Regions from separate parts of the Arthrobacter sp. CAN_A2 genome, predicted to be linked through region 2. Evidence: riboswitches for the same ligand, from Rfam matches in the RefSeq annotation. Region 2 holds a riboswitch; the other holds the start of a gene.
The links. A riboswitch is a leader RNA that binds a small molecule or an ion and turns the genes downstream of it on or off. The one in region 2 is predicted to bind cyclic di-GMP.
Positions count from the first base shown of each region.

Region 1 (4,405 bases), on a different contig from region 2:
GGACGTAACCGACCGCCATGCCTGCTGCGAAAACAAGCTTGTTCTTCATGGTGCTCTCCCTTCGATGGACTGCGTTCCTTCCGAATCTAGACCACCCCGTCGGCGGGGGCGAGAGCAGTTTCCATCGGCACCATGCTGTAGGGGCGCCGCGGTGCGGCCCGTGTTGCGCGAGGAAGCGTCGGTGCCGGGAGCTAGGTTGTCCGCGGAAGCAACACGACAGGGAGGCTCCATGCCCGAGGGGGACAGCGTCTTCCGGCTCGCCGCCCGCCTGCGGAGATCCCTCGACGGGCGCACGCTCGGCCGCGGCGACCTCCGGGTCCCCGCGCACGCCACGACGCCGCTCGACGGCCTCCGGATCGCGGAGCACGTGACGCACGGCAAGCACCTGTTGACCCGGTTCGACGGCGGCCTGACCCTCCATACACACCTGCTCATGCAGGGGTCGTGGACGGTCACCGCACCCGGTCGTGCACTGCCGCGAAGGCTCCTTCCGGACGCCCGCGTGATCCTCGCGGTGCGGGACGGCCCGACCGCGTACGGCCTGGACCTGCCCGTCGTCGACCTGCTGGCCACGCGGGCGGAAGGCGAAGTCGTGGGCCACCTCGGTCCGGACCCGTTGCGGGACGACTGGTCGGCGCAGGAGGCGGTGCGTAGACTGCGCCGCGACCCGGGGGAGCGGGTGGCGGCCGCGCTGCTCGACCAGCGGAACGTCGCCGGATTCGGGAACCTGTGGGCGAATGAGCTCTGCTTCCTCCGGGGCATCCACCCCGACGCGGCGGTTGCCGACGTGGACGTCCCGGCGCTGGTGGCCCTGGGCGCCCGGTGCCTGCGGTTCTCGGCGACGCAGCCCGGCGCGCATCAGGTCACCACGGGGAACACCCGCCGGGGGGAGAAGCACTGGGTGGCCGGCCGCGCGGGCAGGCCGTGCCTCCGGTGCGGCACCGCCGTGCGCGTCAGGGCGGAGGTGCCGGACGACCCGGGCCGACGTCGCACCTGGTGGTGTCCGCGCTGCCAGCCGCCGGCGTCGTCCCTCGGCTGAGGTGGTCAGCGCCGGACGGCGAGGCCGGTCGCGAAGGCGTCGGCCGAGGCAGTGGTGCTGTCGATGCGCCAGTCGGTCTCCTTGGCGATGTGGAACCAGACGAGCGCGACGACGTCCTGCTGCGCGGAGACGTACCTGAACAGGGTGGAGATCCACTGGGGTTTGGAGCCGCCGATCTCGGACGAGGCCGTCTCGGCGATCATGATCGGCGTGCCCGGGGCGAGCTTCCGGAGTTGCGCGATGCCGTCGCCGAACAACGCCTCGGGTTCCTGCCAGGAGGTCCACGACTGCGACGTGCCCCAGTTGTACCCGTCGAGCGCGACGATGTCGACGTATTCGGCGCCCGGGTACAACTGGTCCAGGGGCGTGGATCCCCAGTAGGGGACGTTGGGGTTCCAGACCCAGCTGATGTTGGTCGCGCCCGTGGAGGCGACGACGTCGTGCACGTGCCGGTAGGCGGCGATGTAGTCGCCCGCGGTGTTGCCGTTGACTCCCGCGGCCCAGGGGTACCAGTTGCCGTTCATCTCGTGCGCGAAGCGCAGGTACACCGGCTGCCCCCAGCGTCCGAGATCCGTGCCCCACGCGCGGAGGTGGGCGTCGAACTCGCCGGCCGCGATCCGGTCGAGGGAGTAGGCGGGCTGCTCGGTGCCGCCACCCCAGGTCCACGGCTCCCACGTCAGCAGCGTCTCGGCGCCGCGCGCGCGCACGGCGTCCAGTTCGGCGATGGGAGCCGGCTGGTTGAAGTCCTTGTAGGACAGCACGAGCGAGGGGGCCTCGCCCGCGAGTGCTGCGACGGCGTCGAGCTCGCCACCTGCCGCCGGCCCGCCATCGGTGCCGATGCCGAAGCGGATGGCCTTCGGTGCGCCCGGTGCGGGCGCCGGGGCGAGGACGGTGTAGCGGGCGCTCCCGGTGGTGGTACCGGCCGTCGCCGTGATGGTCACCGGGCCGGTCCCCGCCGGGACGATCGATACCGAGAAGGCGCCCGTCGGCGTCGTGGTCAGGGAGGCACGCGCGGTCCCTGCCACGACGGTCCCCCTGGTTTTCCTGGGGAAGCCCGCCCCCGTCACCGTCACGGCGGTACCGGGTGTTCCCGAGACGCTGCTCAGCGTGATCGTGGCGGCGGGTGCGGCCTGGGCGGACGCCGGCGTCAGCCCGACCATCAGGACGGACAGCGCCGCGACGACCACGACGAGCCGTGCCGCGGTCGTCCGGACCGCGGATGCTGCGAGACGGGGAACGGGAAGCATGATCGGCACCTCGCTGGTTCGGTGGCCCGGCTGACCGCGAGGGTCCCGTGGCTTTGCGTCCCCGGCTCGCGCCGGGTTTGCCTTTGTCGCCGAGCGGTCACCCGGGCGTCGTCGGTCCGCGCGCTGCAGCGGGCCAACCCCAGTGTGCCGTCGCACCTGCAGGGCAGACGCCGGAATTCGCCGAACGACGGCAAAGGATTCCGGCAGGTCTTCCGCAGGACGCCCCCGGACGGGCGCCGGCCGCAGGGAAACGGCCCGGACGCCCCGCCGGACGGGGCGGGCGGCGGCGGGACGCGCGCACCGGCCTTGGGAAATCCTGTGTCCTGGCCCACACTTAGAACAGCGATGGGCTCGAGGCTCCCGTCGTGGATGTGCGGACGGGGAAGAGATGAAGCAAAGACAGAAATTCACGGACACGATCGCTGCGCAGGTGGACGAGTTCAAGCCGACGTTCGAGGCGCAGGTGGGTCCGGCGCTGGCGGAGGTCTTCGAGATGGAGCAGGAGGAACTCCGACGCGCGGGACTCCCGGAAGGAATGGCCCAGGTGGGCGCCAAGCTTCCCGATGTCCTCCTGTACGACGACGCGGGACGGCCGATGCCGCTGAGCGAGGTCCTTGGCGCCGCAGCCGCGATCATCATCTTCTATCGTGGGGCGTGGTGCCCCTACTGCAGCATCGCCCTGCAGACCTATCAGCGGGAACTGAGCCCCCTCGCGGAGACCTTCGGCACGCGGTTCATCGCCATCAGCCCACAGGACCCGAAGATCGTGCGGAAGATGGCGCAGGACAGGGGGCTGTACCTGCCGCTCTACTCGGACGCGGGGAACGCCCTCGCCGCGCGGCTCGGGATCGTCACGTCCCCGAGCCCGGAGTCGACGCTGGCGCGGATCGCGCTCGGAATCGACGTCGCCGGATCCAACATGGACCGGATCCTGACGATCCCCTTCCCCACGGTGATCGTCGCCGACGCGACGGGCACCATCCGCTTCATCGATGTGCACACCGACTACACCAACCGGACGGAGACCAGCGATATCATCGACGCCCTCGTGTCGCTCTGAGGTATGCCGGCGCACTGAGGTCCGCCGTCGGCGGGAGGGCGCCCCACCGCCCGCCGGGTCAGGCTTCCTGGGCCTCGCCGTCGGGGTCGACCTCGATGTCGGCGGCGGCCGGGGTGTCACGGATCAACTGGCGGCGGTCGAGCTCCTCGCGCAGTTCGTGGTGCTGGCCCTCGGTCTCCGCGTCCACTCCACCGTCACGGATGTACTGAGCATCCCTCGAGCGGTGGTTCCTGCTGTTCAGGATGTCCAGGTCATCCCGATCGATCGATGTCAGATCCTCCGGAAAGACCTTCTCCGGATCCAGTCTGCTGCTATCACTCACGTCGTGCCTCATTCAGGTACCAAGAACTCAAGAGCCCCGCTTCTAGAGGCGAGACCGACACTACCGCAACGGCTTCTCAACTTTCGAGTGGCCCCGGGCAGGGATCCTGCATCGTCGTGCCTCAGGCGAGGCTCAGCTCCCCCGGGCGGTCAGGGGGACGGTGAGCAGGACGCGGGTTCCACGGCCGGGGGTGCTCGAGATCGAGAGGGTGCCCCCGCAGAGTTCGGCGTGGCGCCGCATGCCGGTCAGGCCGGGGCCCGAGGACGGCTCGGCGAACCCGATGCCGTCGTCGATGATCTGCATCTCGAGGTGGTCCTCGAGGGCCTGGACCGTGATCGTGACGGAGTGCGCTGCGGCGTGACGGAGTGCGTTGGACAGGCCTTCCTGGAGGACTCCCCGCACATGTTCGGCCGATCCCGGGTCCATGGCGGCGTCGAGCGGCCCGGAGAGGTTCAGGTCGGGTTGAAGCGCGTGCTCCCGGGCGGTGGCCTCGACGAGGGCGAAGATGCCGGCACTGAAGTTCGGTGTGACCTGGGGGACCGACCGCAGGGAGTAGATGGTGTCGCGCAGCTCCCGGATGGTGGCATCCAGTTGTGCGGTCACCGCACCGATGCGTTCGAGGGCTTTCCGGTCCGAGAGGTGTTTGCGCAGGTTCTGGATGCTCAGGCCGGCCGCGAACAGGCGTTGGACCACGAGGTCGTGGAGGTCGCGTGCAATCCGGTCCCGATCACCGAACA
Region 1 covers NZ_JADOUS010000006.1:257,163-261,567, forward strand. The annotation lists gene IWX63_RS10170 (YtxH domain-containing protein) at 1-49, opposite strand, end outside; gene IWX63_RS10175 (Fpg/Nei family DNA glycosylase) at 230-1,039, shown strand; gene IWX63_RS10180 (glycoside hydrolase family 26 protein) at 1,045-2,286, opposite strand; cyclic di-GMP riboswitch class I at 2,304-2,378, opposite strand; gene IWX63_RS10185 (peroxiredoxin-like family protein) at 2,675-3,346, shown strand; gene IWX63_RS10190 (hypothetical protein) at 3,405-3,668, opposite strand; gene IWX63_RS10195 (GAF domain-containing sensor histidine kinase) at 3,801-4,405, opposite strand, start outside.
Region 1: it holds a riboswitch for cyclic di-GMP, as region 2 does, so the genes downstream of both, IWX63_RS10180 (glycoside hydrolase family 26 protein) here and IWX63_RS04745 (response regulator transcription factor) in region 2, are expected to answer to the same signal.

Region 2 (4,405 bases):
ACACGTGCGGGTTGAGCCAGGTCAGGGCGAGACACGTGCCGAGCGCGGCGCGCCAGGACATCGTGGCGTGTCCGCCGTCGACGTCGAGTCGCTCCCCCTGGAGTGCGCGTCGCGCCGCCAGGGCGGCATACCCCGCGAGGAAGGCCGCCCCGGCCCACCGCACCACGTCGAGGAGCACGGGGGCCTGCTCGATCGCTGCTCCCAGCCCGCCGACGCCGAGGACGATCAGCACGAGGTCCGAGACCGCGCACACCGTCACGACCAGCGCTATATGGGAACGCCGCAGGCCCTGCCGCAGCACGAACGCGTTCTGGGAGCCGATGGCGACGATCAGGGTCAGGCCGGCGGCGAGGCCGCCGGCTGCAGTGGAGATCACGGGCCCACGCTAGGCCCCGCGTCCGTGCTTAGACAAACTAATGTTCCTTCAGCATGATAAGAATTGCTCATGAGATCCGTCGATCCGGGACAGGCCGCGGCTCTTGCCGCGATCATCGACCAGGGGAGTTTCGAGGCGGCGGCCTCCACTCTCTCCGTCTCGCCCTCCGCAATCAGCCAGCGGATCCGGGCCCTCGAGGTGGCCGTCGGGCGCCCGGTCATCACCCGTACCCGCCCCCTCCGCCCCACCGAAGCGGGACGGGCGATCATCCGCTTCGCGCGACAGCTCGAACTGCTGTCGGCAGACCTCGCCACCGAGCTCGACGCCACCCGTGACGGCCCCCGGCTGCGGATCACGATCGTGGTCAACGGCGACTCGCTGCACACCTGGGTCCTGCCGGCCCTCGCCCGGGTCGCAGACACCCTGCAGCTGGAGATCCTGCGGGAGGACGAGGACTACTCCCTCGAGCTGCTGCGCGACGGCGCCGCCTCGGCGGCCATCACGTCCGTGGCCTCTCCCGTGCAGGGATGCTCCTCGCAACCGCTCGGCGTCATGCGCTACGTGCCCGTCTGCTCACGGGACTTCCGCGCCACCTGGCTCGCGGACGGGGCGACGCCGGAACGGCTCTCCCGTGCACCCGTGGTCCTCTTCGACCGGAAGGACGATCTCCAGGACCAGTACCTGCGGTCGCGCGTCCGCCACGCCTTCGATCCGCCGCGCCACTACCTGCCCGCGGCGCAGGAGTTCGCAGACGCGATCCGCCTCGGCATGGGGTGGGGTCTCGTCTCCGAACTGGAGTTGCGGTCCGACCCGCAGGACCTCGTCCCGCTCGGCCCCGGAGGCCACGTGGACGTCCCGCTGTACTGGCAGCAGTGGCGCCACGGGTCCACGGCGCTGGCCGCCGTCAGCGACGCGGTACTGCGGTCCGCGGCACTCCTCCTCCGCCCGCCCGCACGGACGGGCTGACCGCGGGGGCCGCACGCTGCGCCGGCATCAGTGACGCCACGGTCGACGGCCCTCCCGCTTGTTCACGGAGGTGTCGGTCGGGGTTGCTACTATCATCGGGCGAGCAGCTGCTCGTCGACAAAGGCAAACCCGGCGCGAGCCGGGGACGCAAAGCCACGGGACCCTCGAGGTCAGCCGGGCCGCCGAAGAGAACAGGCCCACGGAGTATGCCTCGGACACGCCACGTCCCCTCAGTTCCCATACCGGCCTGCCGACAGGCGTCGGCCGTCCCGCAGGGCCGTCCCGGGACAGCCCGCGATGAGTAGTCCCACACTCGGCGATCGCCGCGCCGCCGTCGTCATCGAGGACGATCTCGATATCCGGAACCTGGTCTGCGCGGTCCTCGAGCAGGGCGGCTTCGTGGTCAGCGGTGCCACCACGGGACGCGAGGGTGTCGACGTCGTCCGCCGGCAGCATCCGATGGTGGTGACCCTGGACATCGGGCTCCCCGATATCGACGGGTACGAGGTCCTGCGCCGGATCCGCAACACCACCGACTGCTACGTGATCGTGCTCAGCGGCCACAGCGACGAGATGGACATCCTCACCGCCCTCCAGGCGGGAGCCGACGACTACGTCCTGAAGCCGTTCCGCCCGCGCGAACTGCGCGCCCGCATCGACGCGATGCTTCGCCGGCCCCGCATCGGACAGGATGCGCAGCACCCGCCGGTCCAGCCCGCGGACCCCGCCGCATCCACCCCGTCCGACGACGGCGAGGCCGCCCCGGTCGGGTCCGCGAACGTCCTGCGGAACGGCGGGATCACCGTCGACGGCGACGCGCGCATCGCCAGCTGCGCCGGCGTCGAGCTCCCGCTCACGAAGACCGAATTCAACCTGCTGTGGGAGCTGATGCGGAGCAACGGCGCCGTCCGGACCAAGGAGGAGCTGGTCCGCGTGTCCCGGGGCGGGGACTACCGGGGCTACAACTTCGTCAGCCGCACGGACGAGCGGGCCATCGAGGTGCACGTCGCCAATCTGCGCCAGAAGCTGGCGCGCTTCGACGGCGGTCCGGACCTCATCACGACGGTGCGGGGCGTCGGCTTCCGCATCATGCCCCGGAACAGGGACTAGACCGGGACCGACTGCTCAGGATTCGTCCGGGTAGCCGGCACGCAGTTCCCGGAGCGTGTCGGTCGCGCAGGCGCGCAGCAGCGCCGCCGAGCGCCGGGCGCCGTGGAGGTCGTCGGCGGCGATCATCCTGTGGATTGCACGCGCGGCCTGATTCAGGCGCACCGCGCCCACCATCATGGCCGATGTGGTCACGCTGAGGACGGCATCCTCGGCGCCCGTGGCGTCGCCGGCCTCGATCCGCAGCGCCAGCCGCTCGAGCTTGCCCTCCAGCGTGGCGGAGAAGTCACGCACGAACCGGAGGACGACGGCGGGGTCGGAGAAGTCGCGCCGCATGTCCGCGAGGACCGTGGGGTCGACGAGGGGCGCTGCTTTCCCCGGGGCGTCGAAGGAGGGGTCGGCATCGTGCAGGAGGGGTGCCGCACCGTCCACCGGAGACCGGCCCTGGAACTGGTCAGGGCCTGACGGGGCTGAAGGTAGGGGCACCGTCCAAGCCTAGCGACGGCAGGAGGGCGGCGTGTACCCGCAAGAAGTTCTTGCGCAAAGCTTGCGCTGGAGCGTGCCGTTTGCAGACAGGACTGCTGCGCTTCACCTTCGCGCCACCCGGCACCGGCCGGTGCAGGCCGGTGCTCTCGGATCCTCGGACCCGGACCGTGCTCCGCTCAGGCCTTCCACTCGGGCAGGTAGCCCCCGTGGCCGGCCCACGGTCCGGCGAGCAGCTTCAGCATGCTCGACCCGTGGGGCTCATCGAGGTCGAACAGCGCGAACTGGAGGAGCCGGCGCTTGGCCTCGCACTCGGACAGGACACGGGCGGGCTCGTACCAGCCGCGCGCCCCCCACACTTCTTCGGGGAGGGTGCCCGTGCGGGCTGCTTTTTCGTCCTCGGTGATGCGGGCGTCGAGGAAGGTGGCGATCTCGTTCATACCTGAAACCTTATCGAGCAGGAGCAGCGGCACCGTCCACCCCACGCGGACGACGGCCCGCCGTCGCTCGCCGGCTCACGATCAGGCGGGACCTGCCGGTCGCGCGCGGCAACGGCTCCAGGTGCCGTCCCTCTCCCGTGACGATCTCCTCGAGCTCGTCGAGGACTCCGGGCAGCGGCCCGTCGGCGTCCACGCGCCGGAAGCCGTCGAATTCGGGGAGCCCGAGGTAGCCGGCGCGGTAGGCGCGGAGGTCCTCGACGCGTTCGGTGTCGGCGCCCCGCACGACGATCCGGCGGAAGGCCTCCTCCGGGCTGACGTCGAGGAAGACGACGACGTCCGAGGCCGGCAGCATCCGCGTCAGCGCGGCGAGGAACCTGCCGCGGGGCAGTCCGCGGGTGGTGCGCAGCGCCTGCTGGCAGTGCAGGTGCCGGTCCAGGATGACGACGCCGTCGAACCGGTGGGCGCGGAGATGGTTGGTGAGCACGTTGACCGCCCGGACCAGCGATTCCAGGAGGTCGAGGATCCGTGGCGGAACGGAGAGGCCGAGCCGCGCCGTCCACGCCGTCATGGTGCGCCGCCCCGAAGGATTGGCCAGGACCAGCGTCGGCGTCGTCGTCCCGAGGAGCCTGCCGAGCGCGGAGGCCGCCGTCGTCTTGCCCGCGCCGTCGATGCCCACCAGGGCTACGACGACGCGACGCACCGGACGGCGGGAGGGCCTGCCGTCGGTACTCGCTCGGGGTATCACCCTCCAGGTATACGGGCTGATGCTAGGAGTCCTCCCGACGCGGGATGTGCCGGGGCTGTGAAACGGGCAGTTCCACACGGAACCGGGTCCGCCCGGGCTCGCTGCTCACGCGGATCGTCCCCCCGTTCGCCTCGACGAGGGCCTGGACGATCGCGAGCCCGAGGCCGGTGCTGCCGGCGTCCGCGGAGCGCGCCGTGTCCGCCCGGCTGAAACGCGTGAAGATGGTGTCGATGAAGGCCGGATCGATGCCGGGGCCGGTGTCCGTCACGGTGACGGCGGCGAGCCCCT
Region 2 covers NZ_JADOUS010000003.1:65,104-69,508, reverse strand. The annotation lists gene IWX63_RS04755 (LysE/ArgO family amino acid transporter) at 1-376, opposite strand, end outside; gene IWX63_RS04750 (LysR family transcriptional regulator ArgP) at 446-1,342, shown strand; cyclic di-GMP riboswitch class I at 1,455-1,529, shown strand; gene IWX63_RS04745 (response regulator transcription factor) at 1,640-2,452, shown strand; gene IWX63_RS04740 (hypothetical protein) at 2,468-2,935, opposite strand; gene IWX63_RS04735 (DUF6221 family protein) at 3,112-3,372, opposite strand; gene IWX63_RS04730 (AAA family ATPase) at 3,383-4,117, opposite strand; gene IWX63_RS04725 (sensor histidine kinase) at 4,140-4,405, opposite strand, start outside.